Regions from separate parts of the Gordonia sp. (in: high G+C Gram-positive bacteria) genome, predicted to be linked through region 2. Evidence: riboswitches for the same ligand, from Rfam matches in the RefSeq annotation. Region 2 holds a riboswitch; the other holds the start of a gene.
What was found. A riboswitch is a leader RNA that binds a small molecule or an ion and turns the genes downstream of it on or off. The one in region 2 is predicted to bind thiamine pyrophosphate.
Positions count from the first base shown of each region.

Region 1 (15,858 bases), on a different contig from region 2:
GTGATACCGGTAGTCGCCGTCTGCGTCCTATCCGACATCGTCCTGATCAGTGCGGGCACCGTCGGCCTGGGCGCGGCGATCACCGCGCATCCGACGATCATTACCGCCGCCAGAGCCGTCGGCGGCGCCTACCTCGTAGCGCTGGGTGTCGCCGCGGCTCGACGCGCATGGCGGCCGCGGGCAGCGTCGGCGACCGACGACGGTGGGCGTAATCGCGGCATCTGGGCGGCACTCGGCACCGCGCTCGCCCTCACCTGGTTGAATCCGCACACCTATATCGACACCGTGCTCACGTTGGGCTCTATCGCGAACAGTCACGCAGATGCCAAGTGGGCGTTCACTGTCGGAGCATGTGTGGCGAGTCTCGTGTGGTTCCTCGCCCTCGGACTCGGTGCACACAAGGTGGCACCGGTGTTCTCGTCCGTCCGCGCGTGGCGAATCCTCGACGCAGTGATCGCGGTCGTCATGACTGCACTCGGCATCGGCCTCGTCGCCATGAGCTGATCGGGAAACGAAACACATTCGGGTTATGCTCCGGACATGGTGATCCGATGACCGGGGAGATGATCGACGTCGGCGACGACGTACAGATCTGGGCGTCGAGCCGAGGCAATGGGCCGACGGTCCTGTTGTCGGCGGGCCTCGGCATGCCCGCCCAGACGTGGACGTTCACCGGGCTCCCCGACGCCCTGGTCGACGCCGGATTCCGGGTGATCGAGTATTCGGCGCGCGGCGTAGTCCCGTCGTCGGCTCCACCTGCCCCGTACTCGGTGCACGATATCGCCGCGGACGCCGCCGAAGTCCTCGACCGCTACGGCGTCGACGATGCGATCATCGTCGGGTACTCGATGGGCTGCTATATCTCGCAGGCACTGCTGGACGTGTGGGGCGGCACGGTTCGCGGACTGGCGATGGTCGCCGGGCTCCGATCGTCGACCATCGGTGTGGTCGTCAACGAGATGGAACTCGAACTGATCGAACGGCTCGGCCACATTCCCGGCTCCGTGTCCCTGTTCGAGCAGTTGATGACGACCCCATCGGCTGCGGTCTTGCGCGACGACACCCAGGTCGCGAACTGGCGCGCGATGCTCGATGGGGCAAGCGGCGGCGACGTGTGGACGTCGATCGACGGACAGCTCGGCTGCACTCGAGCGTCGTACGACTGGATGCGATCTGGCGAGCCGACCGTCGAACGCCTGGAAGCCATCGGGTGCCCGACGTTGGTCGTCAGCTTCGGCGACGACATGTTCTTCCCCGCGCCGGGTTCACAGGAGGCCGCCTCGCACATCCCGAACGCGCAGTGGATGCTCGTGGACGGCGTCGGCCACGGCGGCCTCATCTTCGACCCCGAACACCGCGCCACCGCTGCCGTCACCGCTTTCTGTCGGAGTCTGTGACGCCGGTTGTTAGATCGGCCGACCGTCCCACTCGTGGTCGTGCATGAAGCCACCGTCGAGCCCGACGTGGTAGCGCCGGGCGTCGCGCAGGATGCCTGCGTACGCAACGGGCATCATGAACCCCGGCTTCGGGTCGGCCTTGGAGGCGATGACGTCGTCGGCCTTACGCATCTCGGCGAGGAACCGCCGGAACGTGTTGTTCGGGTAGGAACTCTTCTTCCATCCGTAGATCGCCATGCCGGCACCGATCATCGTGGTGCTGCCCGTCTGCGGCGTGATCAGTTCGGTGTTCTCGCCGAAGAACGCGCGGTCCACCCGGTCCTCGTCCTTGAACATCATGATCCCGCTGGTCGCACGCGGATTGCACTCGATCGTGACCAGCCCGCGGTCGGGGTGGTCGATGAAGTCGAGTCCCATTTGGCCGGTGAATCCGACTTCTTTGACCAGTCGGCGAGTCCATTCGACGATGGCCGGGTGGTCGACCTGCTCGAAGGTCAGGCACGACTGTCCGCCGATCGCATACCCGACTGGATAGGTGGCGTGGGCGTACACCTCGCCGTCCCGACAGACCGAATACGTGCAGTAGCGATCGCCCTCGAGCCACTCCTGCGCGATCCACGGGTTAGTGGGGTCGTACGTGAGATAATTGAGGTCATCGCCCGGGTACGCCTTATATACCTTCTGCGATCCGCGTGAGTACGCCTGCTTGATCGCGAACGGCGTCGTGAAGTCCTCCGATGCGGCGACCGCGTCTTCCGGCGAGGAGATCTCCCTGAACTTGAGCGCCTCGATCCCGCGGTCGACGAGCGCCTGCTGGTACGACAGCTTGTTGTGGAGCATGTCCTCGATCTCGAATGCGGAGAGAAACAGCTCGCATGTGTCGGGGAAGAGCCCGGCCATCATCGCGAGAATGTCGGTCTCCTCGTGGATCGGGATGACGATGTCGACCTTCTCGCGTTCGACGATGGCCGCCAGCTCGCGGCAGTACTCCTGCGGCTTGTACTTGGGCGGGCTGACCCGATGAAATCCGGAGACCGCGTTCGAGTACCTGCTGACGCCGACCGCCATACTGTCGACGACCGTAACTCGGTGCCCGGCAGCAGCCATCCGACGCGCCAGGTTGAGGGTCAGGAACGACCGCGCGAAAGTGATCAGGACATGTTTACGCTCACCGGATACCACGCATACAGAGTAGACATAGACCGGTAGCTGCCGTGTAGCCTGTTGCACCGAGTGACTTTTCTCTAGCTGAATAGGAATCGCTTTGTTCGCAATCGGCGTCATCGCTGCTGCCATGGCGGCTGTGGCGTACGGCGTTTCGACCGTGCTGCGCGCTCTCGGTGCTCGACGGGTCGCCGTCGAGATGCGAGAGAAGGCGGACCAACCAGGCGGCTCCGGTTCGGATGCGCTCGACCCTGCCGCTCCGTCCGTCACCTCGACGATGTCGACGATCGCCGACCCGGCGTTCATTCTCGGCACGCTCATGGTGATCGTCGGTTTCGGTGGCGGCGCGCTCGCCGCACGTTTCCTCCCGCTGTTCCTCGCGCAGTCGATCGTCGCGGCGAACCTCGTGGTCACCGCGCTTCTGGGCACGCTGCTACTCAACATCACCTTGCACACCCGCGACTGGGTGGCGATCTGGCTGGTGGTGTTGTCGCTGTTCCTGCTGGGCGTCTCGTCGTCGCAGCACGCGCAGGACTCGGTCGAGCGGCCGTTCCATTGGGGCCTGCTCGGTGCGACCATCCTGGTCTGCGCCATCGCGCTGATCGGCGTCTACACACTCGGCAAGTACGCGGCGATCGTAGGCGGCGCCGCGGCGGGTCTGTTGTTCGGCATCATCGCGATCGCCGTCCGAGTCCTGGACGGCATGTCGCCGTTCGATCTGGTCACGATCTTGTCTGATCCCGCAGCCTGGTCGATCGCAGTGGCAGGCGCCGTCGGTTTCTACGTCCAGACGGTGGCACTGCAGGTCGGAGCAGTGAACGGCGTGACCGCCCTGCTGGTGGTCTGCGAGACGGCCGGTCCGAGCCTCATCGGTGTCCTCTTCCTCGACGACGCCGCCCGCCCCGGACTCGCCTGGCTGGCCTTCGTCGGATTCATCGGCGCAGTGGTCGGCGCCGTCCTCGTCGCGTGGTACAGCACGGGCGACCCCGACCACTTCGGCGAAGCTCCCCCGGAGAAGGGTGGCTGGCGCCGCGGGCGCGAAGAGGTCAGCGAGGGCGATTAGGTCTGGGCGTCACTCGCGCGCCGGACTCGACGCCTGCGCCCAGAACCGCTTGGGAATCCGTCCCGCTCCGGCCGCGAGCCGGCCACCGATCACGGCGTGCCGCATGGCCGAGGCCATCGCCTCCGGATCGTTGGCCCGGGTCACCGCGCTAGCGAGAAGTACTGCGTCGCAACCGAGTTCCATGGCTAGCGCGGCATCGCTCGCGGTGCCGACACCGGCGTCGAGGACGACGGGTACGCCAGCGCGCGCAACGATCATCTCGATGTTATGCGGGTTGCAGATGCCCAGGCCGGTGCCGATCGGCGAACCGAGCGGCATCACTGCGGCGACACCGACGTCTTCCAGGCGGCGCGCGAGGACGGGATCGTCGTTCGTGTACGCCATGACGTCGAATCCGTCCGCGACCAGGGACTCGGCTGCGTCGACGAGTTCGAGGGGGTCGGGCAGCAGCGTGTGATCATCGGCGATCACTTCGAGCTTCACCAGGTTCGTCTCGACGGCTTCGCGTCCGAGTTGCGCACACAAGACGGCTTCGTCCTTCGTATGGCACCCCGCAGTGTTGGGCAGCACTGCGATGTCGAGACGGCGCAACAGCTCCAAGACTCCAGTCCCCGACGTCGCGTCGACGCGCCGCATCGCCACCGTCGTCAGTTCGGTACCGGATGCGAGGAGCGCACGCTCGAGGACCGCGAGGTTCGACGCGCCTCCCGTCCCCGTGATCAGGCGGGACGCGTACTCGCGGCCTGCGACGACGAACGGGTCAGCCACCCTGCACCGCCGTCAGGACGTCGATCTCGGCGTACTCGCCGATCTCCTCACTCCAGCGCGATTTCGGGCGCACCACTCCGTCGACGGCAATGGCGACGCCTTCGTCCGGGAAACCCATGTGCGCAAGGAGTCGTCGAACGTCGACTGGGCCGTCGATCTGCACGGCGTCGCCGTTGACCGTCAATTCCATGATCGTCTCTTCTCTCTCGGATGTGTCGATGCTCAGGCCAGCAGTCCCATGGCACGCGATGCGGTCCACGGCGCCAAGGCGATGCCGTTACGTCCGTGGCCGGTCGCGACGAGGACGCGATCGTCGATCCGCTGCACGACGGGCAGTCCGTCGGCCGAGCACGGCCGGATCCCGGCTGCGACTTCCACGAGCTCGTAGGAGCTGAGCCCCGGCATGACGGCGATCGCGTCGGTCAACAGGTCGGCGACGCCGACGGCTTGAGGTGCCCGGTCGTCGGGCCCTTGCGCCTCGTACTGAGTCGCCCCGACAACGACCCCGTCGGCGCGCGGCACAAGATATACGGGGCGGCCGTGACGGCGGCCGCGGATGACGTGACTCGGGGGCGGCACCGACCATCGGGTCCGACGCAGGCGGAGGATCTCGCCCTTCTCCCCGTGCACCGGGACGGGCGCTCCGGCGACGGCGGCCAATGCCGCGCTACCGAGCCCGGCGGCGATCAACACATGCTCGCCCGGCAGGGCAGTCGGATCATCGACGACGGCCTCCACGATCTGTGCGCCGCCCTCGCGGAGGGCTTCGGTGAGCGCCTCGATGAGCAGCCGATTGTCCACTGCGCCTTCGCCTTCGGCGAGATACCCGCCTACGAGTCCGCGCCCGAGAGCCGGTTCCGCCCGACGCAGCTCGGAGGCCGTCGACCTCGTCAGAGCGGCTGCGGGCAGTCGGTCTCGGACGAATGCGACCTGGTCGTCGAGATAGGCGAGATCGGTACTGGACGCGCCGATCAGGACGCTATCGGTGGCTGTGCGGACGGCCGGGTCGCCGAGGCGGGCGAGGAAGTCCGGCCAGAGGCTCGCCGACTGAGACGACACGTCGAGGAGGCGGTCTTCGCCGGGGTGTCCTTCACCGAGGCAGCCGAGCATACCGCCCGCGACGTCGGCGGCCCGCGTGCTCGGTCCGGCGTCGTACACAGTCACCGACCATCCGGCGTCCGTTGCGGCAAGCGCACACGCCAGTCCGACGACGCCGCCGCCCACGACCGAGAGTTCTCGTCCCACGATGATCAAATCCCTTCGCCGGCATTATCCGGATCAGGTCAGACGGTCAGCGACGGCTCGCGTCGCACTCTCAGCCCGGCGCCCCGGACTCCCGTGTGTTCTCGCCTCTTGCGCCACCAGCCTACCGTTGCAGTTATGCCAGTCGATCCTCGCACCGCGCTCTCGAACGCACGCCTGTACCTCTGCACCGATGCGCGTACCGAGCGCGGCGACCTGATGGATTTCGTCGCCGCCGCGGTGGCCGGCGGCGTCGACATCGTCCAACTGCGAGACAAGGAGATCGATGCGGCGACCGAGTTGGCGGCGCTCGCTCGGCTGCGTGAGGTCGTCCACGAAGGCGGCGCACAGTTAGCGGTGAACGACCGAGCGGACCTCGCGCACGCCGCCCGCGCCGACGTCCTACACCTCGGACAAGACGATCTTCCGCCGTCTGCGGCTCGCGCGATCGTCGGCCCCGACATGGTGATCGGCCGCTCGACACACGACAGCGAGCAGATGCACGCAGCCGTCGCCGACCGCGACGTCGACTACTTCTGCACCGGCCCGTTGTGGGCCACGCCGACCAAGCCGGGGCGCCCCGCGACCGGGCTCGATCTCGTCCGGGCGGCCGCGGCGGGCTCCGCGGGCAAACCCTGGTTCGCGATCGGCGGCATCGACCTGGAGCGGGTCCCCGAGGTCACGGCCGCTGGCGCCTCCCGGATCGTCGTCGTGCGGGCGATCACCGCCGCCGACGCGCCCTCTCGGGCCGCTTCCGCGCTCCGCGAAGCAGTGCTACGCTGACCGTCATCATGATGTGGAAGCTTCTCGTAACCTGCCGCAGCGGGGTCTGATTCGACCGACCCCCCGCTGCGGGTTCGTCGTTTGCTCCACAATTTCTCGTCGGTCACCGATTCTTCGATCGAAATGAACCGACGTGATGCACTCCATTCAGATTCAACCGACATCCTGGACCCGTGACGGGCGCGGCGACCGCCGCACACCCGCCTGGTTTCCCCGGGAGGCGGCCACCATGACCACTGCACACTTCGACACGACCTACGCTCCGACCGGTTCGATCTCGTTGGAAGCCTTCGCCTTCGAGCCGTGCCGCGCCGATCTGGTCCACTGCACCGCGAGCGTCCGAGTCCACCAGCGCACGGTCCGCCTCGAGGCGACGTCGTCCGGCATCATCGGCGCGATGACCGCCATGCTCTACGACATCGACGCGGGCGTCGAGATCGTCTCGATCTCGCAGCAGACCGACGACGAGGAAGTCACCACCTACTTGTTGTGCGACGCCGACGGCCGCCGCTGCTGGTCGTATGGGATCGGCAGCACGGCAGACGAATCCGCAGTCGCAGCCCTCATCTCGGGAGCCAATCAGCTGTCGAAGGGCTGAGCCACTCAGGTCAGCCGATCGACCAATGCGGGCCACGCCGCAGCCAGTCCTGGATGGAGCGGGAGTTCCGCGACGCGAACAGCAGGCACCCAACGCAGTTCCGTCGACTCTCCGTTCGGAGTCGTCGCAACCTGCGACGCTGCTCGCGCGAGCACCGTCGTGTACGTCCAGCCACTGGACGCTCGATGGGTGACGACCGCGTCCACCACGTCCACCTGATCGCTGGAGATGCCCGCCTCTTCGTGCGCTTCCCGGACTGCGGCCTGCTCGACGGTCTCGTGCGAGTCGCGGGCTCCGCCCGGCAGACCCCACGTACCACCCTGATGGGACCAGATCGCGCGGTGCTGGAGCAGAACCGCAACCCCGCTGTCGGTCGCCGCGGTTAACAGCAGTCCCGCGGCTCCATGCCGACCCCAGTACCGCTGGCCGTCGGCGTCGAAGACCCAGCCGTCGCCGTCTCCCTGCACGCTGCCTCCCACGCCGTCCGACGTCGATTCCGGTGTCGCCGACACCGATGACCGGCGACTCGCCCCTCACCGTACCGGGTGTTACCGGACGACCGCAGGCACGACGACTAGGCTGAAACCAACCCAAGTGAAGGGATTTGTCGTGACCGGCCAGGTTTCGGGAGTGCGTTCCGCGCTCACGCACGCCGGGCGAACTGTGATCCCGGAACGGAGCGGATCCGGGCCAACTCTCCGACAAGTCATCGCCGACCGGCGCGAGCTCGCCGCGATGACCCGGGAGCGAGTGAGTTCGCCCCTCGTCTCCTTCCGGTTCTACGCGACCACCACGCCAGGCAAGCTCGTCATCATCCTGCTGGCGATGATCCTCGCGTGCACCCTGACCGGTTGGTACTCGTCAGCTGCGTTGACCACCCGCAGCCAGACGCTCTCGTCGCTGATCGACCGGAGTGAGCCGCAGGCCGAGGCCGCCGAGACCCTGTACAGCTCGCTGTCGGTGGCCGACGCGTCCGCGAACTCGGCCTTCATCTCCGGTGGCCGCGAGTCGCCCGAACTCCGCGCCTCGTTCACCGATTCGATCGCGACCGCGTCGACCGCGCTGATCGCCGCGACCGACGGGTACCGGGACGACGCGTCGGCACACACGGACGACGAGGAGGGCGCCCGCGCCGACCTCAACACGCTCGCGGTCAAGCTGCCCGAGTACACCGGTCTCGTCGAGACGGCCCGGACCAACAACCGGCTCGGGTACCCCGTCGGGTCGGCCTACCTCACCGTCGCATCGACCCTCATGCAGGACACGATCCTGCCCGCAGCGCAGCGACTCTACGAGCAGCGCTCGGCGGCGATCTCCGAGCCACAACGCACCTTGACGGTGCCTCCGTGGGGCGTCTACGTCGCGTTGTTTCTGATCATCGGCATGCTCCTGGTGACCGGGCGATATCTGGCCAGACGGACGCGGCGCCACTTCAACGTCGGTCTGATCGCCGCGCTCACCGCACTCGGACTCGGCACTGTGTGGCTACTCGTCTCGGGTCTGACCTCGGTCGCCGCGGCCAACACCGCCAAAGAGTCCGGAGCGGACCCGCTGCACACCCTGACCAGCATGCGGATCCTCACCCAGCAGGCTCGGTCCGCCGAGACGCTGTCTTTAGTCCGCCGATCAGACCCGGGCGAGCTCGATCGACTGTTCGAGACGTCGATGGCCCAGATCGTCGATCGCGCCGACGGTCTCCAGAGCTCGGCCGAACTCGACGACGACGCCGGGATCACCGATCCGTTGGACGAGGTGAAATCGGCCGTCGAGCGCTGGCGTTCGGCACACGCCGAAGTCGGTCGGCTTCTGACCGCCGGGGACTTCACCAGCGCCCGGTCGCTCACCGTCGGCGACGGCACGATCAGTACGGCAACCGGTTACGACGAGGCCAACGCTGCACTAGTCGAGGCCATCGCCGAAGCACGGTCGACTTTCCGCAACAACATCAACACCGCGCAACGCGTCCTCGGGTTCACCGGCACCGGTATCGCCGTATTGTGCGGGGTCGCGGCGATCGCCGTATTCGGCGGGCTCTTCCCTCGAATCCGGGAGTACCGGTGACCAGACGCGCAGGAGCCAGGGCCAGACGGGGAGTCTCGGTCGCCGTTCTCGCCCTGGCCGTCACCGTCGGGCTGAGCGCCTGCGGAATGGCGACGAGCGAGAACGGCGAGCCGCCAACTACCACCGCCGAAGTCCCACTCCCGCCGAACGTCTCTTTCGACGACTCCGACCACAGCCCAGCGCCGTCCACCGAGTCGACCGACTGCGACACGTCGAGTCTGCGACCGCAGGGCGAACTGCCGACGCCCGGCCAGATGCCTGTGCGATCGATGATGGAGCAGATCCTCAAACGCGGCCGACTGGTCGTCGGCACCGACCTCGGGTCCAACCCACTGAGCTTCCGCGATCCACTGACCGGAGACGTCATGGGGTTCGACGTCGACATCGCGCACTGGATCTCCGACGCGATCTTCGGCGATCCGAACCGGATCGACTACCGAATGGTGTCCAGCGCCAACCGCATCGAAGCTCTGCAGAACGGCACTGTCGACATCGTCATCAAATCGATGTCGATCACCTGCGAACGACTGGCGGCCATCGACTTCTCGATCCCGTACTTCGAAGCCTCACAACGGATCCTCGCTTACCGGCACACCGGAATCGAGAGTGCCGCCGACCTCGACGGAAAACGAGTGTGTGTCTCGTTGTCGTCGACGTCGGCCAACCGGGTCAAGGAGTTGGCGCCGAAAGCCCGGTTCGCGACGACCGCCAGCTGGGCCGACTGCCTGGTCATGCTGCAGCAGGGACAGGTCGACGCCATCACCTCCGACACCCCGATCCTCGCGGGCATCGCCGCCCAGGACCCGTGGGCGCGGGTCGTCGGGGAGAGCCTCGGCGCCGAGGACTACGGGGTCGGCGTGGCCAAAGACCACCCCGACTTCGTCGAGTTCATCAACGCGATCCTCGAGAAACGACGTGCGGACGGCAGTTGGCAGAGTTCGTACAACCGGTGGCTCTCGGTCCTGGGCCCCGGATCGCCCCCGCCGTACACCTACCGTGATTGAAGACGATGAGCAACGACGACAAGACTGACGAGCACCAGACGCAGCCGGTCCAGACGATGCCGGCTGCGACTGACGACGGGCCGGTGACTCAGGCCGCTGTCCCGATGTCCACGGTCGGCACCACTCCCGTCCATCAGGGCACCCAGGGGACCCAGGTCCGACGACTGTTCGAGGACATAACCTCCTCGCGCCGCAAGATTCGCAAGACTCCGTCGCATATCCACGACCGTCGACTCGGAAGCGGCCTGGTGCAGCTTCCGGACGTCACCGACATCGACCCGGCCGATGCCGTCCTCGCCGACCCGATGATCGTCGAGTCCAAACGCACCTGCTGGAAATGCGGCGCCGAAGTCGGCCGGAGCTCCGGACCGGGGAAGGGCCCGGCCCAGGGCACCTGCCCGAACTGTGGGTCGCGCTACTCGTTCGTGCCAGGGCTCGCACGCGGAACGATGGTCGCCGACCAGTACGAGATCGCGGGCGCCATCGCCCACGGTGGCATGGGGTGGATCTATCTGGCGGTCGACCACAACGTGTCCGATCGCCCCGTCGTCCTCAAGGGACTGCTGAACTCGTCCGATTCGCAGGCGCAGGCCGTCGCCATCGCCGAGCGGCAGTTCCTCGCATCCGTGAACGATCCGGGCATCGTGAAGATCTTCAACTTCGTCGAGTGGGCCGACGACGACGGCCGACTGTTCGGGTACATCGTGATGGAGTACGTCGGCGGTCACACTCTGAAACACCTCACCACCGGCCCCACCGGCAAGACGAAGCCGATGCCGGTCGAGCAGGCGATGGCCTACATCCTGGAAGTTCTCTCGGCTGTCGGCTATCTGCACTCGGTCGGCCTCGTCTACAACGACGTGAAGCCCGACAACATCATGATCACCGCCGACGAGGTCAAGCTGATCGATCTCGGTGCGGTGTCGTCGATCAACGGGTACGGCCGCCTGTACGGCACTCCCGGTTTTCAAGCACCGGAGATCGCCGAGACCGGGCCGCAGGTCGCGACCGACATCTATTCGATCGGCCGGACGCTGGCCGTGCTCACCGTCGACATGCCGATGGAGGACGGTCGGTATCTGGACGGGCTCCCCGACCCGGAGACGACCCCGGTCTTCGTCGCCAATCCGTCCTTCTACTTTCTCCTGCAGCGCGCTACGTCGACGGATCCGACGGAGCGGTTCGAGTCTGCCGAGGAGATGACCACCCAGGTCCTCAACGTCCTGCGCGAGACCGTCGCCCTGCACACCGGTGTTCCGCGACCGTCGTTGTCGACGGTGTTCACCCCGCAGCGTTCGACATTCGGAACCGAACTGCTCCTGGCGCCGGTCGACGGCTTCTTCAATGCGAAGGACGCTGCCATCCATGATCCCGCGGACATCGCCCGCGCGCTCCCCATCCCGCTCGTCGACCCGACAGACCCCGCAGCGAACGTGCTGACGTCGGCCGCGCTCTCGTACCCGCGTCAAACGTTGGACACGATCAAGGCCGCACGGGCCGAAGGCTTCTCGTCGTTGATAGCACCGGACCAGGTGCCGTACCCCCGGCGGAGCGCGGAGCATCCGTCGTTGGAGATCGACCTCGCCGAGGCCCGCGCACACCTGGAGTTGGGCAACCTCGACACCGCGCTGCAACTGTTGCGAGAGGTCGCCGATAATCACGGCGACTCGTGGCGGCTGCACTGGTTTCTCGGGATCTGTGCCCTACTGAACGCCGAACCGGAACTCGCCTTCGACCGATTCCACGAAGTGCTTGAGGCTCTTCCGGGCGAGGTCGCCCCGAAGCTCGCCGTCGCCGGTACGGCCGAGCTCATCGGCTACTGGCTGTCGGCCGAGGGATTGTCGAGCAATGACCAAGCCGCGCAGGTCGAACGCTGGTACGACATCGCCCGCCAGGCCTACCACGACCTCTGGCTCACCGACCACGCCATCGTCACCGCGGCGTTCGGCTACGCGCGGATGCTCCTCGCCGAGGGCGAGATCGCGCAGGCGATCGAGCCGCTCGACGAGGTGCCGATCACGAGCCGACACTTCGGCACCGCCCAGATCAGCGCGATCCTGTCCCTCGTCCACGGCCGACCGCCGGGCGCGATCACGCCGGACGAGCTGTTCGAGGCGTCGACCCGCTTCAACCAGATCGGGTTCGACGATCCACGGCGCAGGCGACTGAAACTGATCGTCCTCGGCAGCGCTCTCGGCTGGATCGACGCGCATCCCGGATCGGGTGAGGGTGAGGACTTCCTCGGCTTCCCGTTCACCGAGCCCGGCCTGCGCGCCGGTACCGAGCGGTCCCTGCGCGAACTGGCCCGCGCGACGCGCGACAACCGCGCGCACCGCTTCCTTCTCGTCGACCTGGCGAACCTGGTCCGTCCCGCGACCCTGTTCTAGCGCGACCCGCCGCCGGCCGAGGCCCCCGCCGCTGGTCGAGCCCTACTTCCGCTGGTCGAGCGGAGTCTGTTGAGACAGCGAAGCTGGTCGAGCGGAGTCTGTTGAGACAGCGAAGCTGGTCGAGCGGAGTCGAGACCTCTAGAAACGCACGTCGACGGCATCTGCGCCGGACAGCGACAACGCGGCGAGAGAGGTCGGGGTGATGCCGCCGCGGAACGTGGCCTTCACGCCGGAGACGTTCTGACTCTTCGCCAGTCGCGCCGCCTCCGCGGCCGTGAGGTGCAGATCCGCGATGTCGGTTCGGCGGAGATGGTCGTCGCCGTTCATGTCGGTCGACGATGTCTTCATCGAGAGGACGGCGCGCGTCCCGTTCACTCGGATGATCGGGTCGGCGAGCGCGACCTCGAGCAGGTGAAAGCGCGTGTAGACGACGGCGGTACCCGTGTAGCGCAGTTCGCCGCGACCGTTGCGAATGGTGTTGTCGGCGAGTTCGAAGGTCATGCGGTCGCGAGAGTCGACGTCCGCGCCGTCTTTGCCGGAGAGGGCGCCCTCGGTCACGTCGATCGCATCGGAGAAGCTCGACGAGTAGCCCCACACCAGATTCTGAGCGGGGGGCGTCGGCGTGTTGGGGCCGGGCTCGGTCGAGTAGTTGAGCGGAACGAACTTCTCCTGCGCGGCGTTGACCGAGTTCGCTGCGCCGTAGGTGTAGACGCCCCACCGCTTGTTCGCCGGCGTCTTATCGGGCGTCGCCAGCGTCAGACGCGCCGTGAACCGGCCCTGCGCGTCCAGCGGGACCCACTGCTGTCGAATGGTGCGACGCAGGTCGAACGGCACCTCGGGGACCCGGTTGAGCGCCGAGCGCGAGAGCGCCCACTTGGTCTTGCCGCGGACCTCGGCGCGCGAGGACGCCGGAGCGTTCTTCGACGGCTGCCACACCGGCGCGAAACCGCCGAAGGTCACGAAGGTGCCGTGCGGAACGCCGGGCGGGACGGGTACCGGCAGGCCCGAGGTGTTCGCGGCGGGATCGAATCCGGTCCCGGTCACCACGACCTCGTCACCGGGGTGCAGCGGAGTGTCCCCGATAGGCGTCACTCCGTCGGCCGCAAACACAGTGATCGCCGGAGCGAACCGCTGCGCGTGCGCCGATCCGGTTCCGGTCACCGCGAAGGCGAGGGCGCAGGTCACGACAACGAACAGAACGACAAGACCACGTAAACGAGACATAGAGCCGAGCCTAACCTATTCACATTGTTATCCGATCGGGGCTTAAGTCCCTCATCGTGCCGATTTCTTCAAGACCGAGGCGGCGCGGGCGGGAAGAATTCCTGTCATGAACACACGCAAAGACATGAACATCTGGCCCGGAATCACCTGCAGCGATCCGCTCGCCGAACGCGACTGGCTCGGTCGGCTCGGGTTCGAGCCCGGAATCCTCGTCGAGGGCGACGGTCCGGGCGAGGTGATGCACTCGGAGATGCTGTGGCCCGACGGTGGTCGCGTCATGGTGAGTTCGGCAGGCAAAGCCGATTCGACGTTCACCACGCCGGTCGGCACCGCCAACGTGTACGTGGTCGTCGCCGATCCGGACGCCGTCTACGCGAACGCCGTCGATTTCGGTGCGAAGCTGGTGCGCGACATGGCCGACGAGGACTATGGATCCCGAGGGTTCTCGATCGCCGACCCGGAGGGCAACCTGTGGAGTTTCGGAACGTACGCGGGCTGAAGTCCGACCTACCGGAGTCCGCCGTCGCGGCAGCCGGCGTGCACATTGCGCCGTACGACATCCGAGGCGTCGCCCCCGGCACTCACCTCGGTCTCCCGTCACCGACGGTCACCCTGATCGTCGACCTGCGCGACGGCCTGGTCCTCACCGGACCCGGTCTGAATCGCCAGACGAGTTTCACATGCGGGATCGGCGAACTGCACGTCGAGGCGTACACGGTCCACCACGACGGGAACCAGGTCGGCGTACAGCTGGACCTCACGCCCGGGGCCGTTCGGCGGCTCTTCGGCGTCCCCGTCGGATCATTGTCGTCGATGCAAGAACTCGACCAGGTCGACGCCGCGCTCACGTCACGTCTGCGCGACACCCTCGGCGACCTCCCGCACGCTGTGCGGCGACAGGCAGCGTCGGCGATCATCGCCGACCAACTGATTGAGAGGGACGCCGCGCGCTCTGCCGACCCGGACGCCGTCCGGACGTGGCAAGCGATCCTCCGCTCGCGCGGTCGTGTGCGGGTGTCGAGCCTGGTCGAGGAATCGGGGTGGTCTGCCCGCAAGCTGACCGGGGTCTTCGCCGCCGAGTTCGGCATGGGCCCGAAGCAGGCGGCACGGCTCGTCCGCTTCGACGAGGCCCGGCGTCTCCTGGAGGCCGGTTGCGCCCCCGCCCACGTCGCCGCCGACCTGGGCTACGCCGACCAAGCGCACCTGTCTCGCGAGTTCGCGTCGTTCACCGGCCGTGCGCCGACGCGGTTCCTCGCGGACCGTCGTGCTGACGGTCTCACCGACGCCGCTCACCTCGACGACGCTCGCTCCCCTCGGGAGGGGAGCGAGCGCGTTCTAGGTGAGCGGATGTCGGCGAAGTGAGCGGCTACTTCTCGACCGGGTTGCCGTCGGCGTCCCAGTGCTCGGCGACCTTCTTGCTCGGCTGGACGCGGGGCGGCTCACCGGGCATCTTCGGGTACGACGGCGGGTACGGGAGGTCGCCGAGACCGTCGGCATCGTCGCGAGCGACCATCTCGAGGAGCGGCTCGAGTCCGACGGCGTGATCGGCGATGTCGGCCCACGGGTCGACGCGTCGTTCGACGAGTGCAGGCACGGTGGCGATCGTCAGGCCCTCCGGGTCGACGTTGGCGAGTTCGTCCCATGGCAGCGGGGTCGACACCCGCGCGGTCGCAGACTTACGCACCGAGTACGGTGCCGCCATCGACCGGTCGCGGGCGTTCTGGTTGTAGTCGATGAAGATCCGGTCGCCACGTTCCTCCTTCCACCACGACGTGGTGATGAGGTCCGGTGCGCGACGCTCCAATTCGCGTCCCAACGCGATCACCGCACGCCTCGTGGCGATGAAGTCCCACTCGGGTCGGATCGGAACGAACACGTGGATGCCGCGACTGCCCGACGTCTTGACGAAGCCCGTGTATCCGAGTTCGTCGAGAAGCGGTCGGACGTGATCGATCGCCACCGCGCGCACATCGTCGAAGTCGCGCGCCGCCGACGGGTCCAAGTCGATGCGCAACTGATCGGGATGGTCGTTGTCCGGGTCCAGCGTCGGCCACGTGTGAAGTGTCACGGTGCCGAGGTTCGCCGCCCACACCACATCGGCTGGGATCCGCGGACAGAACGCCTGGCCGGAACGCTTGGACGGGAAGACGATCCGCGTCGACTCGAT
Region 1 is NZ_JBQEDL010000023.1:38,854-54,711, reverse strand. It holds partial or broken gene ACTIMF_RS12815 (LysE/ArgO family amino acid transporter) at 1-504, shown strand, start outside; gene ACTIMF_RS12810 (alpha/beta fold hydrolase) at 552-1,397, shown strand; gene ACTIMF_RS12805 (ATP-grasp domain-containing protein) at 1,407-2,579, opposite strand; gene ACTIMF_RS12800 (EamA/RhaT family transporter) at 2,656-3,624, shown strand; gene ACTIMF_RS12795 (thiazole synthase) at 3,634-4,392, opposite strand; gene thiS (sulfur carrier protein ThiS) at 4,385-4,582, opposite strand; gene ACTIMF_RS12785 (FAD-dependent oxidoreductase) at 4,615-5,637, opposite strand; TPP riboswitch at 5,630-5,742, opposite strand; gene thiE (thiamine phosphate synthase) at 5,773-6,417, shown strand; gene ACTIMF_RS12775 (hypothetical protein) at 6,647-7,015, shown strand; gene ACTIMF_RS12770 (NUDIX domain-containing protein) at 7,021-7,482, opposite strand; gene ACTIMF_RS12765 (hypothetical protein) at 7,625-9,076, shown strand; gene ACTIMF_RS12760 (glutamate ABC transporter substrate-binding protein) at 9,073-10,080, shown strand; gene ACTIMF_RS12755 (tetratricopeptide repeat protein) at 10,086-12,467, shown strand; gene ACTIMF_RS12750 (HtaA domain-containing protein) at 12,606-13,691, opposite strand; gene ACTIMF_RS12745 (VOC family protein) at 13,798-14,190, shown strand; gene ACTIMF_RS12740 (helix-turn-helix domain-containing protein) at 14,163-15,053, shown strand; gene ACTIMF_RS12735 (DNA polymerase domain-containing protein) at 15,058-15,858, opposite strand, start outside.
Region 1: linked by a shared signal. The riboswitch ahead of ACTIMF_RS12785 (FAD-dependent oxidoreductase) and the one ahead of thiC (phosphomethylpyrimidine synthase ThiC) in region 2 are both predicted to bind thiamine pyrophosphate.

Region 2 (15,858 bases):
GCGTTGCACAACGACATCCTCACTGTCCGGTCGGATATGACGAAGTTGAGCGACGGTGCGAACGAACTGTCGTCCGGGCTCGGCGAACTGAAGTCGGGGTCGGCCGAATTGGCCGGCGGCCTCGACGAGGCGGGCAAGGCGATCCCGAAGTGGAACAAGGCCCAACAGGATGCGCTCGCCAAGACCCTGGCCCAACCGGTGCAGCTGTCGGAGAAGTACGAGAACGAGGCCAAGACGTTCGGCACCGGTTTCGCGCCGTTCTTCTTCTCGTTGGCGCTGTTCGTCGGCGGCATCATCGCGTGGATGCTGTTCACACCGTTGCAGTCGCGGCCGGTCGCGCAGGGACTGAACTCTCTGCGCGCGGTGCTGGCGTCGTTCGCTCCGACCCTGGCGGTCGGCATCCTGCAGGCGCTGATCCTGTACCTGGTCACCGTGCTCGCCGTCGGCATGCGCCCGGTTCACATGGTCGGCACCTTCGGATTCATGGTGCTCGTCGTCGCGGCGTTCCTGGCGATCATCCAGATGTTCAACGCCTTGTTCGGTCCAGCTGTCGGCCGCGTCGTGACACTGGCGTTCCTGATGATCCAGTTGACGTCCGCGGGCGGAATCTATCCGGTCGAGACGACGACGAAGCCGTTCCAATACATCCACTGGGTGGACCCGATGACGTACACCGTCAATGGGTTGAGACAGATGATCATGGGTGGCGTCGACTACCGATTCTGGGTCGCGATGTCGGTCCTCATCGGTATCGCCCTGGTGTGCCTGGCCGTGTCGACGCTCGCGGCCCGAAGAAACCGGCAATACACGATGGACAGGCTGTATCCGCCTGTCGAAGTGTGATCGGCCGGCGCCCGACACCGGCGGCCGACCCCGACACCGGCCGACCCTGACCGCCAACGCGACCAGACCGACAGCGAAATTTCAGGCTGATTGAAATAGAGGAGCAGACATGGCAGCGCGAAACGACGAAGACATGGCCCTCAGCCCGGTGTTCAACCGGTTGGGCGAGCAGACTCGACTCCCGAGGTATGAACTGGCCGACGACATGCTCCTTCCGAGCACGGCCTACCAGATCGTCCACGACCAGGCGATGCTCGACGGCAACTCACGATTGAACTTGGCGACCTTCGTGTCCACCTACATGGACAAAGAAGCCCAGCTCCTCTACGCGCAGACCGTCGACAAGAATATGATCGACAAGGACGAGTATCCGGCGACCGCCCAGATCGAGGACCGGTGCTGGCGGATCCTCGGCAACCTGTGGCACAACCCGGATGTCGAGAGCGCGATCGGCACGTCGACGATCGGATCGTCGGAGGCGTGCATGCTCGGCGGTCTGGCGCTCAAGCGCCGGTGGCAGCATCGTCGCAAGGCCGCGGGCGAGTCGACCGAGAGCCCGAACATTGTCTTGTCGACCGCGGTGCAGGTGTGCTGGGAGAAGTTCTGCAACTACTTCGAGGTGGAGCCGCGGTGGGTGCCGATCACCGAGGACCATCTGTACCTCGACGGGCATGACTTGCAGAAGTACGTCGATGAGAACACTATCGGCGTCGTTGCGATCATGGGGCAGACCTACACCGGCGCGTACGAGCCGGTCGCCGAGATCGCCGCGAAACTCGACCAGATCCAGGCCGACTCCGGGTTCGACGTGCACATTCACGTCGACGGCGCCTCCGGTGCGATGATCGCGCCGTTCTGCCAACCGGATCTCGAGTGGGACTTCCGAGTGGAACGCGTTGCGTCGATCAGCACCTCCGGGCACAAGTACGGTCTCGTCTACCCGGGTGTGGGGTGGATCGTGTGGCGCGCCGCCGATGCGCTTCCGGAGAGCATGGTCTTCCACTGCGCGTACCTCGGCGGTGACATGCCGACCCTCGCATTGAACTTCTCACGGCCCGGCGCGCAGGTTCTGCTGCAGTACTACCAGTTCCTTCGCCTCGGTCGGGAAGGCTACCGGGCCGTTCAGCAGAATTCGCTGGACGTCGCGCAGCGACTGTCGACGGCCATCGCTGAGATGGCGCCGTTCGAACTGGTCAGCAAGGGCGACACCATTCCCGTCTTCGCCTGGCGGCTGAAGACCGGATATACCGACAACTGGACGCTCTACGATCTCCAGGACCGACTGCGGATGAAGGGGTGGCAGGTCCCGGCCTACCCGCTGGCCGATGACCTCGCCGACGTCACAGTGCAGCGCATCGTCGTGCGCGCCGGGTTGAGCGAAGACCTCGCCGATTCGCTGCTCGCCGACATCGTCACCGAAGTCGAGTTCCTTGAGCGACTGAGCGGCCCGATGCCGAGCGAGGGACAGACCGCGGGCTTCCACCACTGACCGTTCCGCCGGACGCCTCGGGGCGAACACGCCCGAGGCGTCCCGGCGTTCACCGGAAAGGTTATGCGCGTGACCGCTGATCGTCACCGTTTCGCCGACGTCCTGACGGCGACCACGACAAAGCAGTGCGTCGGCTTCATGATCGGCTCGGCGCTGTTCGCGCTGGGATCTGCTCCCGGCTTCGGCAACTGGGCGGGGGCCAACGCGTCGAACATCTCCTACTTCATCGGTGCCTGGTTCTTCACCGGGGCCGCACTGATCCAGTTGGTGCGCAGCGGTGCCATGGCGACCACGGTGTCGTACGGCAACGGCGTGATGCTGCGCGCCGAGTGGCTGGCGGCGTCCACCCAGTTCTTCGGCACCCTCCTGTTCAACGTGAGCACCGCCTCGGCGCTCGAAGTCAAAACGGTTCACGGCCAACAGCACCTGGTGTGGAACCCGGACGCAGGCGGGTCCGTCGCGTTCCTCATCAGCGGAGTGTTCGTCCTCCTAGCCTTCACCCGTGCGGACGGGCGCGTCTGGGCGCCCCGCAGTACCGACTGGTGGTCCGGGGTGATCAACATGGCCGGGTGCATCGCCTTCGGCGTGTCCGCAGTCGGATCGTTCGTGAGCCGCACCGGGACCACGGTCGACGCGGTTCTCGCCACCGTCGGCACCTTCGTCGGAGCCCTCTGCTTCTTCTTCGCGTCGTTCATCGTGCTCGTCGCGATGAGAGTGCAGGAAAGGACCGCCGATCGAGTCGGCTCAGTCCGGTGAGTGCACCCGCCACAACGGGTTCACCGGGCCATGGCCGGCCCCCAGCGGATACGCGGACTGCAGACCCTTCGTGACCCAGCCCTTGGCGAACTCGAGCGCATCGGGCACCGGGTAGCCGTGGGCGAGGGCCCCACAGATCGCGGCGGCGAGGGTGTCGCCCGCACCGTGGTCGTGGGGTGTGTGGATGCGGGGTGTGTCCACCGAGATGAACTGGTCTCCGTCGAACAGCAGATCCGGGCTCACCTCGCTGTCGCGTAGATGTCCGCCCTTCACCAGCGCCCATCGCGCCCCGAGGTCGCGGAGAGCGCGGGCTGCGTCGCGTTGGGTCGCCGCGTCGACGACGTCGATCCCGGTGATCAACCGGACCTCGTCCAGGTTCGGGGTGAGCACGTCCGCCAACGGGATCATCCGGTGAATCAGCGTGTCGAGGGCGTCGGCGGCGAGCAGTGGATCACCGTGCATGGAGGCGCAGACCGGGTCGACGACGAGCGGGACTTCGCGCCCGCCGCCGATGCCGAGTTCTTCGCAGGTGTCGGCGATCGCATCGATGATCGGCGCCGACGCGAGCATCCCCGTCTTGGCCGCGTCGACTCCGATGTCCGAGACCACCGACCGCATCTGGGCGGCGACGATCTCCGGCGAGATGCGCTCGATCCCGGTGACGCCGAGCGTGTTCTGCACGGTCACCGCAGTGACCGCGACACAGGCGTGTAAACCGAGAAGCGCGAAAGTGCGCATATCCGCTTGGATGCCCGCGCCGCCGCCGGAGTCGGACCCGGCGATCGTCATGACACGCGCAGGACTCTGGCCGGGATCGACTGTCGGCAGCAGACGCGGTTCGGTCACCGGGGTGCGCTCGCCTGCGAGACGGACTCGACCTCGGAGATGGGGAGGTACACCTGGTTGCCTGCCGCGGCGAACTCGTCGGATTTGGCCGCCATCTCCTGCGCGATCTTGCGGTCGATGTCCTCCGCGGTGACCAGGTCGTTCTCCTCGGCGTAGGCGCGGACATCCGCCGAGATACGCATCGAGCAGAACTTGGGGCCGCACATCGAGCAGAAGTGCGCGGTCTTCGCGGGCTCCGCGGGCATCGTCTCGTCGTGGTACTCGCGGGCGGTGTCCGGGTCGAGCGCCAGATTGAACTGGTCGGTCCACCGGAACTCGAATCGGGCCCGGCTGAGCGCGTCGTCGCGTTCTTGAGCCCTCGGATGCTCTTTGGCCAGATCGGCCGCGTGTGCCGCGATCTTGTACGTGATCACGCCGACTTTCACGTCGTCGCGGTTCGGTAGGCCCAGATGTTCCTTCGGAGTGACATAGCAGAGCATCGCGGTGCCCGCCTGCGCGATCATCGCCGCGCCGATCGCCGAGGTGATGTGGTCGTAGGCGGGTGCGATGTCGGTGGCCAACGGACCGAGCGTGTAGAACGGTGCCTCCTCGCACCACTGTTCTTCGAGCTTCACGTTCTCGACGATCTTGTGCATCGGGACGTGACCGGGCCCCTCGATCATCACCTGGACTCCGAATGCCTTTGCACGCGTGGTCAACTCACCGAGAGTACGCAGTTCGGCGAACTGCGCCTCGTCGTTCGCGTCGGCGATCGATCCCGGCCGCAGACCGTCACCCAGGGAGAAGGTGATGTCGTAGCGGGCGAGGATCTCACACAGTTCGTCGAAGCGCGTGTACAGAAACGACTCCTCGTGGTGAGCCAGGCACCAGGCGGCCATGATCGAGCCGCCACGCGAGACGATTCCGGTGACACGTCGTGCGGTCAGCGGCACATAGCGTAGGAGCACGCCCGCGTGGACCGTCATGTAATCGACGCCCTGCTCGGCCTGCTCGATCACGGTGTCGCGGTAGATCTCCCAGGTCAACGCCGTCGGATCGCCCTTGACCTTCTCCAATGCCTGATAGATCGGGACGGTGCCGACCGGGACCGGCGAGTTCCGCATGATCCATTCGCGCGTGACGTGGATGTCCTTGCCGGTCGACAGGTCCATGATCGTGTCGGCACCCCACCGCGCCGCCCACACCATCTTCTCGACCTCTTCGCCGATCGACGACGTGACCGCCGAGTTGCCGATGTTGGCGTTGACCTTCACCGCGAACGCCTTGCCGATGATCATCGGCTCGGACTCGGGATGACGATGATTGGCTGGGATGACGGCGCGTCCCGCGGCGACCTCGCTGCGGACCAACTCCACGTCGACGCCCTCGCGGGCGGCGATGTACGCCATCTCCGGTGTCACGATCCCGGCTCGGGCCCACGCGAGCTGTGTCGCCGTGCCGTCGACCGGCTCGGGCCTGGCCCACGAGTCGCGGGTCGCGGGCAGGCCGCGCTCGATGTCGATCACCGCGTTCACGTCGGTGTACGGACCCGACGTGTCATACAGGTCGAGGTGTTCACCGTTGGTCAGATTCACCCGGCGAGCCGGGACCTGCATGCCGTTGATCTGCATGTAGTGCTTCGCGCTGCCCTCGATCGGACCAGTGGTGACGCTTTGGATAGACACAGGTGTGCCCATGGAAGACTCCTCCCTACGCCGGCATTACCCGGACAGGTTCGAGCGGTCGACGACCGCCGGTCGCCATCTCAGCCCTCGGATCGTGAGAGCCCCCGCGTGTGTAATTGTCGTGTAGGCCGCGCCCAGGCAACGCCAGCCGCTGAGCTCGCGGACCTACGCCAGCCACCCTAGCGCCGACTGCGCCCGTTGTGGGAGCCACACCCAACCGTGATGCAGATGTGACTGATGTGACTTGCCGCACATCACTTGCGCACCGTAGTGTTGTGACTGTTGTCACAGGGAGGTGTCATGCAACTGAGGAACCGTCATCACCAGGCGCGGCAGCACAGTGCGCGATCGCTGCTCCAGCAGATCTCGGAGGTCGTGCACAATCCCGACCGCGAGCGATTCGAATTGTGGGTCGCAGGCGATCTCGTCGGCGTCCTCGGTTACCGCATCGACGACACCGACGACGGTCGCATCGCGACCATTCTGCACACCGTCATGTACGACGAGTACGCCGGTCACGGCCTGGCGACTCGACTGACCGGGACCGCGATGGCGTGTATGCGCGAGGACTCGCTGAGGGTGCGGCCGGTCTGCACGTTCACCCGCAAGTTCCTCGAAGCGCACCCGGGAATGGTCCCGCTGGCTCCCGTCTGACGCCGGGTTCCGCCTCTGCTCAGGTCGACGAGACGTCGAGTACGAGCGGTGCGTGATCGCTCGCGCCCTTGAGTTGGCGGGCTGCGGCGTCGACGAAGGCGTCGAAGACGCGATCGTTCAAGGCCGGAGAGCAGAGCGCGAAATCGATGCGCATGCCTTCGTTCTTGTCGAAGCGGCCTGCCTGATAGTCCCAGAACGTGTACGTGTCCGGGCCTGGGGCGAAGGGATCCGCGCTGTCGGCGAATCCCGCGTCGACGAACTCGGTGAAGGCTGCGCGCTCGGCGTCCGAGGTATGCGTGCGGTCGGCGAAGTAGGCCAGGTCCCAGACGTCGGCGTCCGTCGGAGCGACGTTCCAGTCCCCGGCCAACGCGATCTGTGCCGCCGGGTCGTGAGCCAACTCCAGTCGGGTCACCCCCGCGAGAGCGGCCAGCCAGTCGAGTTTGTAACTCATGTGCGGGTGGCCCGGCGCGCGGCCGTTCGGAACGTAGAGGCTCCACACGCGCACACCGTCGCACGTCGCCGAGATCGCTCGAGCCTCCGCCTTGCCGTCGTACGTCGGCTGGCCGTCGAACCCGAGGTGGACGTCGTCCAGGCCGACACGGGACGCGATCGCGACGCCGTTGTAACCGCCGTCTCCGTGCAGCGCCACGTCGTAGCCGTGAGCGGCGAAGCTCATCACGGGGAACTGGTCGTTGGAACACTTGGTCTCTTGGAGTGCGAGCACGTCGATCGCGTGTCGCGTCATCCAGGCCACGACGTCCTCCGAGCGAGCACGGATCGAGTTGACGTTCCAGGTCGCCAGGCGCACGGTGCTCAGATCTCCTCGGTAGGATCGGTCACCCGGACGCCGAGTTCGGCCCACCGCTCGCGGACGACGGCGGGGGCGTCGTCGAGCAGCAGCACTGCGAACCGTGCGTCATCGTGGGAATTGCGGTAGGAGTCGCGCCAGAAGTCGATCGACTCGGCGAACCACTTCAGCGCGTCCGGCTCGTCCGCGAGCAACTGCGATGCGTTCTCGATGATCGTCAACCAGCCGCTCGACGGAGCGCCTTCGGGCGTGTGCAAGCCGGTCGGCAGGTCACGCATGCAGTCGTCGAGGGCGTCCCGATTGCGGCCGAAGTGTGCGGGGAAGTCCCAGGTCTGCGCCAATGCGTCCAGTACCCCGCCGACTGTCCGCATCCGGGCGGCATCGACTCGGCGAGCGGTGAAACCGGTCCCGAACAGGGACGGCGCGGTGGCGGCGACGGCGGTCATGCGCCCGGGCCCCGGATCGCGGTGAACGTCTCGTAATGATCCAAGGTGAAATAGGCCGACCCGTTGCTACCCGTCACGATCCGCTCCGCGTCGCGTCCCCTCCCGCGCTGCTTCGGATTCACGTCCCACTCCTGATAGCTGATCTTCTTGCCGTTCGACGTCTTCTTCGGCAGGCGCCCCTCCGAATTGCGGAACGCGTCGCCGCCGTGTGTCCCCGGCGCGTTCGCTGCATCCGGCCAGTCGCCTGCATCGATGTAGCTGAGGGTCTGTTGGACGCGGGCGGGAACGTCGTTCGACGGCCTTCCCGCAGTCCGGGACCGTTCGGACGAACCCGAATCGGCTGCGGCCGCACTCACCCCCGACGGGGCGGCTGCCGACGGTTCGGCGTCTGTGGTGTTGCGCCCGTCGACCCACCAGGTCAACGCGACGACCGCCAACAGCACGATCACACCGAGCACGGATGCGAGCATGCGGCGACGGGACTGCTCAGGGTCGCGGTTGGGAGGAGACATCACGTTCCACGGTAACCGGTGGGGCCCCGGAATCGAATTCGCCTACGGCTCGATGAGTTCGCCGACCACGGCGGTGTGGTGCAGCGCGTATCCGGCCCGTCTGGCCGCCGCCCGGAGAGCGTCGTTCGAGGCCTCGACGTCCACCGCCCACATCCCCTCGCCGACCTCGATTGGGGTGAGTCCGTCGACGGGCACGGCGGCCGAGGCGACGAGCACCTCCATCGCCTGAGCGTCGTCGACGGCGACTCGCCCGGGTCGCACGATGCGGTCGGGGAGGAGGGCAAATGCGGGGAGGTCGAGGTCGTCGTACCAGTCGATGATCTCGGCGACCGCGGCCGACGGAGCGTTGAACTCGACGGGCACCGCCGAACGGCCGCGCGGCGACGAGCCGCCCGCCGACACGACCCAACCGTCGATCTCCTCGCGGTGCGTCGCATCGCATCCCGTGCAGAGTGCACGTTCGACGTCGCGGATCTCCGAGTTTCGGACGACGTGTCGAGACAGGAGCCGGATCGAAGTGATCGCATCGCGGTTGATCGCGACGATCTCACCGTCCCGATCGACCTTCAGATACTGCTCGTCGGACATCTGGAGAACACCGGTCACATCCGACTGTGACGGGCCGCCGCCGACCACGGTCGGGTTCGGTTCGGCACGCCAATCGGCCGGGACGTCGGCCCGTCCGAGTCGGTAGCGGACGACAATGCGGTCGCCGACGGTCGGATCGATCACGGCGGCCTCAGTCGTCGTCGTGCCCGAAGGGGTCGCGGTCGGCTCCGGGTAGCCACGTCAGGCCGGGAGATCCCCAGCCGTTGCGTTTGACGGCCTTCTTCGCGGCGCGCGCATTCCGGCCGACCAGCACGTCGATGTACAGGTAACCGTCGAGGTGACCCGTCTCGTGCTGCAGCATGCGGGCGAAGAACCCGTCGGACTCGATCTCGACGCGAGCCCCGTCGCGGTCGGTGCCGACGACCTTCGCCCAGTCGGCGCGCCCGGTGGGGAAGCCTTCGCCGGGCACCGACAGGCAGCCCTCGTCGTTGTCGTCGGGGTCCGGCATCGTCTCGGGAATCTCCGAGGTCTCCAGAGTCGGGTTGATCACCTCGCCGCGGCGGCGCGTCGGGCCGTCCGGGCAGTCGTAGACGAACATCCGAAGTCCGTGACCGACCTGGTTGGCAGCCAGACCGACACCGTTCGCGGCGTCCATCGTCTCGTACATGTCGTCGAGCAGCGCGATGATCTCGGTGGACGGACGCCCCTGGTCGTCGAGTTCGACAGGCGTCGTCGGGTGGTGCAGCACCGGCTCGCCGACGATGCAGATCGGAAGAATTGCCATGTAGCCATACATTACTCGGGCAATGCGGCGTGTTCGCGGTGAGTCGTCGTGAAGGGTCGCCGTCGGGTGGTTACACTCTTGAAGCGAACCACACGTTTGTGATTCGCCTCCGGACGGCTCGTGCGCGGGGCGCGGACCGGACGAGTGAACAGGACGAAACGGCACGCTTTGCAAGGGAGCGAGATGGACGGCGCAACCGCGCATACACCAGGCGACGACGATTCGGTCGGTGCTGCGCAGGCTGGGCAGCAAGGCGACCCGCATGAGGTCGGGCCCGACGGCCTCACCCGTCGCGAACACGACATCCTCTCGTTCGAGCGCCAGTGGTGGAAATACGCCGGCTCGAAAGAAGAGGCCATCAAAGAACTGTTCAGCCTGTCCGCGACCCGTTATTACCAGATTCTGAACGCGTTGGTCGATCGTCCCGAAGCGCTTGCGGCCGATCCCATGCTGGTCAAACGACTCCGTCGTCTGCGAGCCTCACGCCAGAAGGCGCGGGCCGCTCGACGCCTTGGATTCGAGATCTGACAGGCGTCCTGGGGCGCGTCGTGCACACGCCTCGCCTCCTACGCGGCGTCGTGAGCTAAAGTTGCCGTGATGAAAGCTGACCGAGAAACCAACCGACTGCCCCTTCGGGCAGGTGCCATGCTGCTGCTGGCGGTTGCCGTGGTCTTCATCGGCCTCGGCTGGCATCGTGCCGCCACCAGTGGAGACGAGGGTGACACCGCCTCGACCTCCGTCGCGGAGAGCACGACGGCCACGCCGACGGAGTCGAGCGCCGCGGGCGGCGATGAGACGTCGACGCCTGCATCGTCCTCCAAGGTGGCCGATGCCGCTGATGTCGGGTCGGTCTGCGTGCTCAACGCGGGAACCGTCACCGGACTCGCGGGCAAGGTGTCCGACTCACTCAAGCAGTCGGGTTTCGACGTCAGCGGTGCCGAGAATCTGTCGACGGGCAGCATCAGTGAGAACACCGTCTTCTACGACGAAGGCGACGAGGCTGCCGCGCAGAAGGTCGCCGATGTGGTCCCCGGCGGTGCCTCCGCAGACCCGAGGCCCGCGGTGTTCACGCGGTGCGAAGGTGAGATCGTCGTCATCGTCGTCACCGAATGAGCCCGAAAGCCGTTAAGCCCCAGACCCGCTAACCCCGAACATCGGTTGACACCGAACCCCGTCCAGCCCACAAGCCCGCAAGCCTTGCTCGTACGGAACATATAAGGAGCGTCATGTTCGCCCGTAACCACAGTGGTGCCGCTACCGGAACCTCGACCACTCGTGTCCTGGCGGTCCTCGCCGCGGCAGGCGCCGCTGGAGCGGTGCTCGCGGGATGCACGCCCGACCAGTACCCGACGGACGAGAAGGGCACGACGCCGCCGGTCATCACCGGTGACCAGGCGCAGCCGGGCGACGAGGTCAACGCCGGTACCAGCTCCGGCGGCGCTGAAGAGATGTCCGCGACGCTCCGCAACACCGAGGGTGCGAGCGTCGGTGTCGCGAACTTCACCACCGAAGGCGAAGCCGTCACCGTCACCCTCCGAGTCACCGGCATGGATGCGGGATCACACGGCGTCCACATCCACTCCGTCGGCAAGTGTGAGGCGTCCACCGGTTTCGCATCGGCGGGCGACCACCTTCAGGTCGACGGCCACACCGGTAAGCCCGAGAGCGGCGATCTGACCAGTGTCACCGTCCTGGCGAACGGTACGGGGACGGTCACGAGCTCGACGGACGCGTTCAAACTCGATCAGATCGGCGGCAAGGCCCTCGTCGTCCACGAGGTAGGCGACACCGACGGCACACACCGCCTGGCGTGCGGCGTCATCGCCCAGAAACGATAGGACGCATCACCGGTGGGGGGCCGTATCCGCGAGATCGAGTTCCACGGATCGACTGAGCCGACGCTCGGGGTGGAGTGGGAGCTCGCCCTCGTCGATCGCGTGACCCGCGACCTATCGAACTCGGCGCCCGAACTGTTCGATCTGATCCAAGCGCGCGGAGTGGACCGGTCGGAGCGGATTCACAAAGAGCTCCTGCGCAACACCGTCGAACTCGTCACCGATATCTGTCATACGGTCCCCGAGGCGATGGCCGATCTCGGCGAGACCCTCGACGTGGTGCGTGAGCTCACCCGAGAGGTGGGCGTCGACCTGTACGGCGCGGGCACGCACCCGTTCGCGGAATGGTCGACGCAGCAGCTGACCGAGGGGCCGCGCTACGCGGAGCTGATCGCTCGGACCCAATGGTGGGGCCGCCAGATGCTGATCTGGGGTGTGCACGTGCACGTCGGGATCAGCCGCCGCGACAAAGTACTCCCGATTCTGTCGTCGCTGCTCAAGTACTACCCGCACCTGCTGGCGCTGTCGGCGTCGTCGCCGATGTGGGGCGGGCGGGAGACCGGGTACGCGAGCAACCGGGCGATGATGTTCCAGCAGTTGCCGACCGCGGGACTGCCGTTCCAGTTCGAGCGGTGGAGCGAGTTCGAACGGTTCGTCTCCGACCAGGAGACCACCGGGATCATCGATCATCTCAACGAGATCCGGTGGGACATCCGGCCTTCGCCACACCTGGGCACCATCGAAGTACGGGTGTGCGACGGCGTCTCGAATCGTCGTGAGCTCGCAGGCATCGTCGCACTGATCCACTGCCTGATCGTCGACCTGGATCGTCGTCTCACCGCGGGGGAGACCCTGCCGCAGATGGCGCCGTGGCTCGTGCAGGAGAACAAGTGGCGGGCCGCCCGCTACGGCATCGATGCGATCGTCATCCAAGACGCCGATTGCTCCGAGCGACTCGTCACCGACGACCTCGCTGAACTCCTCGTGCGACTCGAGCCGGTCGCCGCCTCGTTGGGCTGCGCCGACGAACTGGCCTCGATCGGCGACATCGTCGCCCGCGGCGTCAGTTACAAACGCCAACACGACGTGTTCGCGCGAACCGGCGACATGCGCGACGTGGTCGCATCGGTGGTCGACGAACTCGGGTAGCGCTCAGTCGCCCCGCTCGCGTGCTCGTAGCTGACTCTCGTCGAGCAGATGCTCGTCGATACGTTGCTCGCGGTAGACGAGGCGGCCGACGCGCTGCGCGATGACGGGCGCGGTGATCAACGTGAACAGCCCGGTCAACACGAGCATGCCGCTGTCGACATGCCCGTCGAGCTGGATGAGCGCGCCGATCAGCACGAGGATCATGCCGAACGTCTGCGGTTTGGTCGCCGCGTGCATACGGCTCAAGGTGTCCGGGAAGCGGACGATGCCGATCGCTGCGGTCAACGCGACCGACGAGCCGAATAGCACGAAGAAGGCGGTGAGAATATCCCTGATCACTTCGTGTCCCCGATCACTTCGTGTCCCCGCTCATCTTCTTGTCCCTGCTGAGCTCGTCGTCCCTCACCCGGAATCGGGCCACTGCGATGGATCCGATGAAGCTGACGAGGCTCAGCACGACGATGGCGGCGGCGATTGTCGTGTCACCGGACGCCGCGACCCAGATGGCGAGACCGGAGATCATGATGGCGACGATCGCGTCGACACCGACGAGTCGGTCGAGTGTGCTCGGGCCGCGCAGAGTCCGGTAAGTGGTCAGGACGACGGCGACGAGCAGCATCGCGGCAGCGATCGCCCACACGTAGGTCATGTGTCTGTGTCCTCCTTCCGTCGCCGCAGGATGCGGCGGCGGGACGCGCGGCGTACGCGACGCTCTTCGTCGGCGACGCGCTGACGATCACTGAACGGAACGTGGTGGTAGTCGTCGTCGATGCCGTGGAACGGGCTTGGCTGCCATTCGGAGTCGCGCTCGAAAGCCTTGATGAACTGCCGTTCCACATACGCCATCTGACGGAAGAAGGAATCGACCTGCGACTGCTTGCGGACGTCGAAGATGTGCACGTACAGCATGCGGCGCAGATGGTCGATCTCGACGACCATCGTGCCGGGAACGAGGTTGATGTAGTCGATGGCCAGCGTCAGCACCAGGTCGGACTTGATCGCGACATGCACGCGGACCACCGCGCCGAGCGGCGGCGGACCCGGCTTGATCGCCGCCCACGCTACCTGCGCCGACGACACGACGAAGTTACCGATCAGGGTGAACACGAGCTTCAACGCGGCCAACGGGTGGATGCGGCCTTCGACGGGGACCCGAGGCAGTGGGAGCAGAGTCATCACGAGGATCGCGATCACGACGCCGACGACGATGTTGCCCCACGTGACCTCGCCCCACAGCAGAACCCAGACGAATGCCAACCACGCCACGCCCCACAGGCGCATCGTGAACTCGCGCAGATCACCGCCGGCCCACTTCGGGAACTTCAGGTGCTCCTGCAGCCACACGATCGCATTGGTCAACGGCCAGGCGAACCAGACGACGGCGAGCCGCCACAGGTTGCCGAAGAACGCCGGGATCGTCTTCTTGCCGGCGGGACGCACATGCGGGCGGTCCGGGAACGGTGTGTTGCTCATCGGCCGCCTCCGGGGCCGAGCACGGTACCGATATACACGTCGCGGTCCAGAACGCCGTGGGCTCCGCTGTCGGTGAACTCGAAGATCGGCCCGGCCCACACGGTGAGGGCCAGGCCGACGGCGACCATCGCGGCTGTCGGCAACACCATGGTGACGGGCATACGGCCGACGTCCTCACGCTCGTCGAGAAGCACGTCGGTTCCTTCTTCGACGAGTGCCGAGGGCGTGCTCGACGCCATATCGCCTTCGGGAGCGTCGGCGCGGGCGCGCCAGAATCCCTTCGTCCAGATCCGGGCCATCACATACAGAGTCAACAGACTGGTGATGACACCACCTGCGACGAGGATCCACGACAGGACCGAGCCGTCGGCGGCGCCGGACTGCAGGAGGGCGACCTTGCCGATGAAGCCGGAGAACGGTGGGATTCCGCCGAGGTTGAGCGCGGGGATCAGGAACAGCACCGCCAGCAGCGGGCTCGCGATGAGCCCGCCCAGGCGACGCAGCGACGACGATCCCGCCTGACGTTCGATCAATCCGACGACGAGGAACAGGGTGGTCTGCACCAGGATGTGGTGGGCGACGTAGTAGATCGCGGCACTCGTCGACTCCAGCGATCCGACGGCGATACCGAAGATCATGTAGCCGATATGGCTGACGAGGGTGAACGACAGGAGTCGTTTCACGTCGGTCTGGGCTATCGCGCCGAAGATGCCGACCAGCATCGTCAACAGTCCGGCGACCATCAGCACGGTATCCATCGCTCCACCGGGGAACAGGAGCGAGTGCGCGCGGATGATCGCGTACACACCGACCTTGGTGAGCAGGCCCGCGAACACGGCGGTGACCGGGGCGGGAGCCGTCGGATAGGAGTCGGGCAGCCAGGTCGACAGCGGGAAGACCGCGGCCTTGATACCGAAGGCGACGAGGAGCACCGCGTACAGGGCGTTGCGGGTCCCGTCTGGGACGTCGTCGAGGCGGACTGCCATCTCGGCCAGGTTGAGTGTCCCGGTCGCGGCGTACGCGAAGGCGATGCCTGCCAGGAAGATCAACGAGGAGACCATCGAGACCATCACGTACGACGCGCCCGCGCGTACGCGTTCGGCGCTGGCGCCCAGCGTCAGCAGCACGAAGCTCGCGGCGAGCAGCACCTCGAACGAGACGTACAGATTGAACAGATCGCCCGCCAGGAAGGCGTTGCACACGCCCGCGGTGAGGATCAGATAGGTCGGCAAGAAGATCGACACAGGTTGTTCGGTCGTGCCGTCTCGGATGCCCTGACCGATCGCGTAGACGACGACGCACAACAACACCGTCGTCGACACGACCAGCATGAGAGCCGCCAACCGGTCGACGACGAGAGTGATGCCGAGAGGCGAGCCGCCGTCGTCCCGGTCGCCCCACCCGCCGACGTGGACGGCGAACGGTCCGTGGACGCTCGTCAGGTACAGCATCATCGCCGACGCGATCAGTGCCACGCCGATCGCGGAGACGCTGACCGCGCGCTGGAAGGTCGGGCTGCGTCCCCGCAGCAGAGTGAGAGCCGCGCCGAGTAGTGGGACGAGGGTCGGGAGAGCGATCAATACGGTGATCCAAGACGGTTGCGGGATCATCGATCACCTCCCTGCTCTTCTGCGCTGTCCTTTACTGTGCTGTCCTGTTCTGGGACATCCTCTTCTGGGTCGCCCGGCATGTCGTCGGAGTCCTCCGGCAGATGGGCGATCAGGTCGGCGTCCTCGGGCATCAGGTCGGTCTCGATGACGCCCTGGTGGACGGCCTCGAACTCTTCGGCCGTGAGCGGATTGCCGTGGTCATCGAAGAAGTCGCCTGCGACGGTGTCTGCCCCGGTCAGCGGGTCGTCGCTTCGGTCGCGGTCGCCGAACGTCTGCAAGGAACTGCTCGCGATCTTGACGTCCTCCGGGTCGTCGCCGAGATCGTCGTCGCCTGCCGACTCGAGAGAGGTCGGTTCGGCGTCCGGCGGCGGAGCCTCGCGACTGCGCCGGTTGATGACGAACAGCCGGTACACGAGGGCGAGTACGAAGGCGGCCACACC
Region 2 is NZ_JBQEDL010000009.1:42,015-57,872, reverse strand. It holds gene ACTIMF_RS06625 (YhgE/Pip family protein) at 1-843, shown strand, start outside; gene ACTIMF_RS06620 (glutamate decarboxylase) at 953-2,332, shown strand; gene ACTIMF_RS06615 (hypothetical protein) at 2,396-3,088, shown strand; gene thiD (bifunctional hydroxymethylpyrimidine kinase/phosphomethylpyrimidine kinase) at 3,077-3,934, opposite strand; gene thiC (phosphomethylpyrimidine synthase ThiC) at 3,931-5,610, opposite strand; TPP riboswitch at 5,603-5,716, opposite strand; gene ACTIMF_RS06600 (GNAT family N-acetyltransferase) at 5,899-6,252, shown strand; gene ACTIMF_RS06595 (exodeoxyribonuclease III) at 6,272-7,060, opposite strand; gene ACTIMF_RS06590 (barstar family protein) at 7,066-7,506, opposite strand; gene ACTIMF_RS06585 (ribonuclease domain-containing protein) at 7,503-8,018, opposite strand; gene ACTIMF_RS06580 (GNAT family N-acetyltransferase, cg3035/Rv0428c family) at 8,061-8,750, opposite strand; gene ACTIMF_RS06575 (peptide deformylase) at 8,758-9,351, opposite strand; gene ACTIMF_RS06570 (DUF3263 domain-containing protein) at 9,535-9,879, shown strand; gene ACTIMF_RS06565 (LytR C-terminal domain-containing protein) at 9,949-10,464, shown strand; gene ACTIMF_RS06560 (superoxide dismutase family protein) at 10,578-11,189, shown strand; gene ACTIMF_RS06555 (glutamate--cysteine ligase) at 11,202-12,335, shown strand; gene mnhG (monovalent cation/H(+) antiporter subunit G) at 12,339-12,674, opposite strand; gene ACTIMF_RS06545 (monovalent cation/H+ antiporter complex subunit F) at 12,688-12,984, opposite strand; gene ACTIMF_RS06540 (Na+/H+ antiporter subunit E) at 12,981-13,808, opposite strand; gene ACTIMF_RS06535 (Na+/H+ antiporter subunit D) at 13,805-15,418, opposite strand; gene ACTIMF_RS06530 (Na(+)/H(+) antiporter subunit C) at 15,415-15,858, opposite strand, start outside.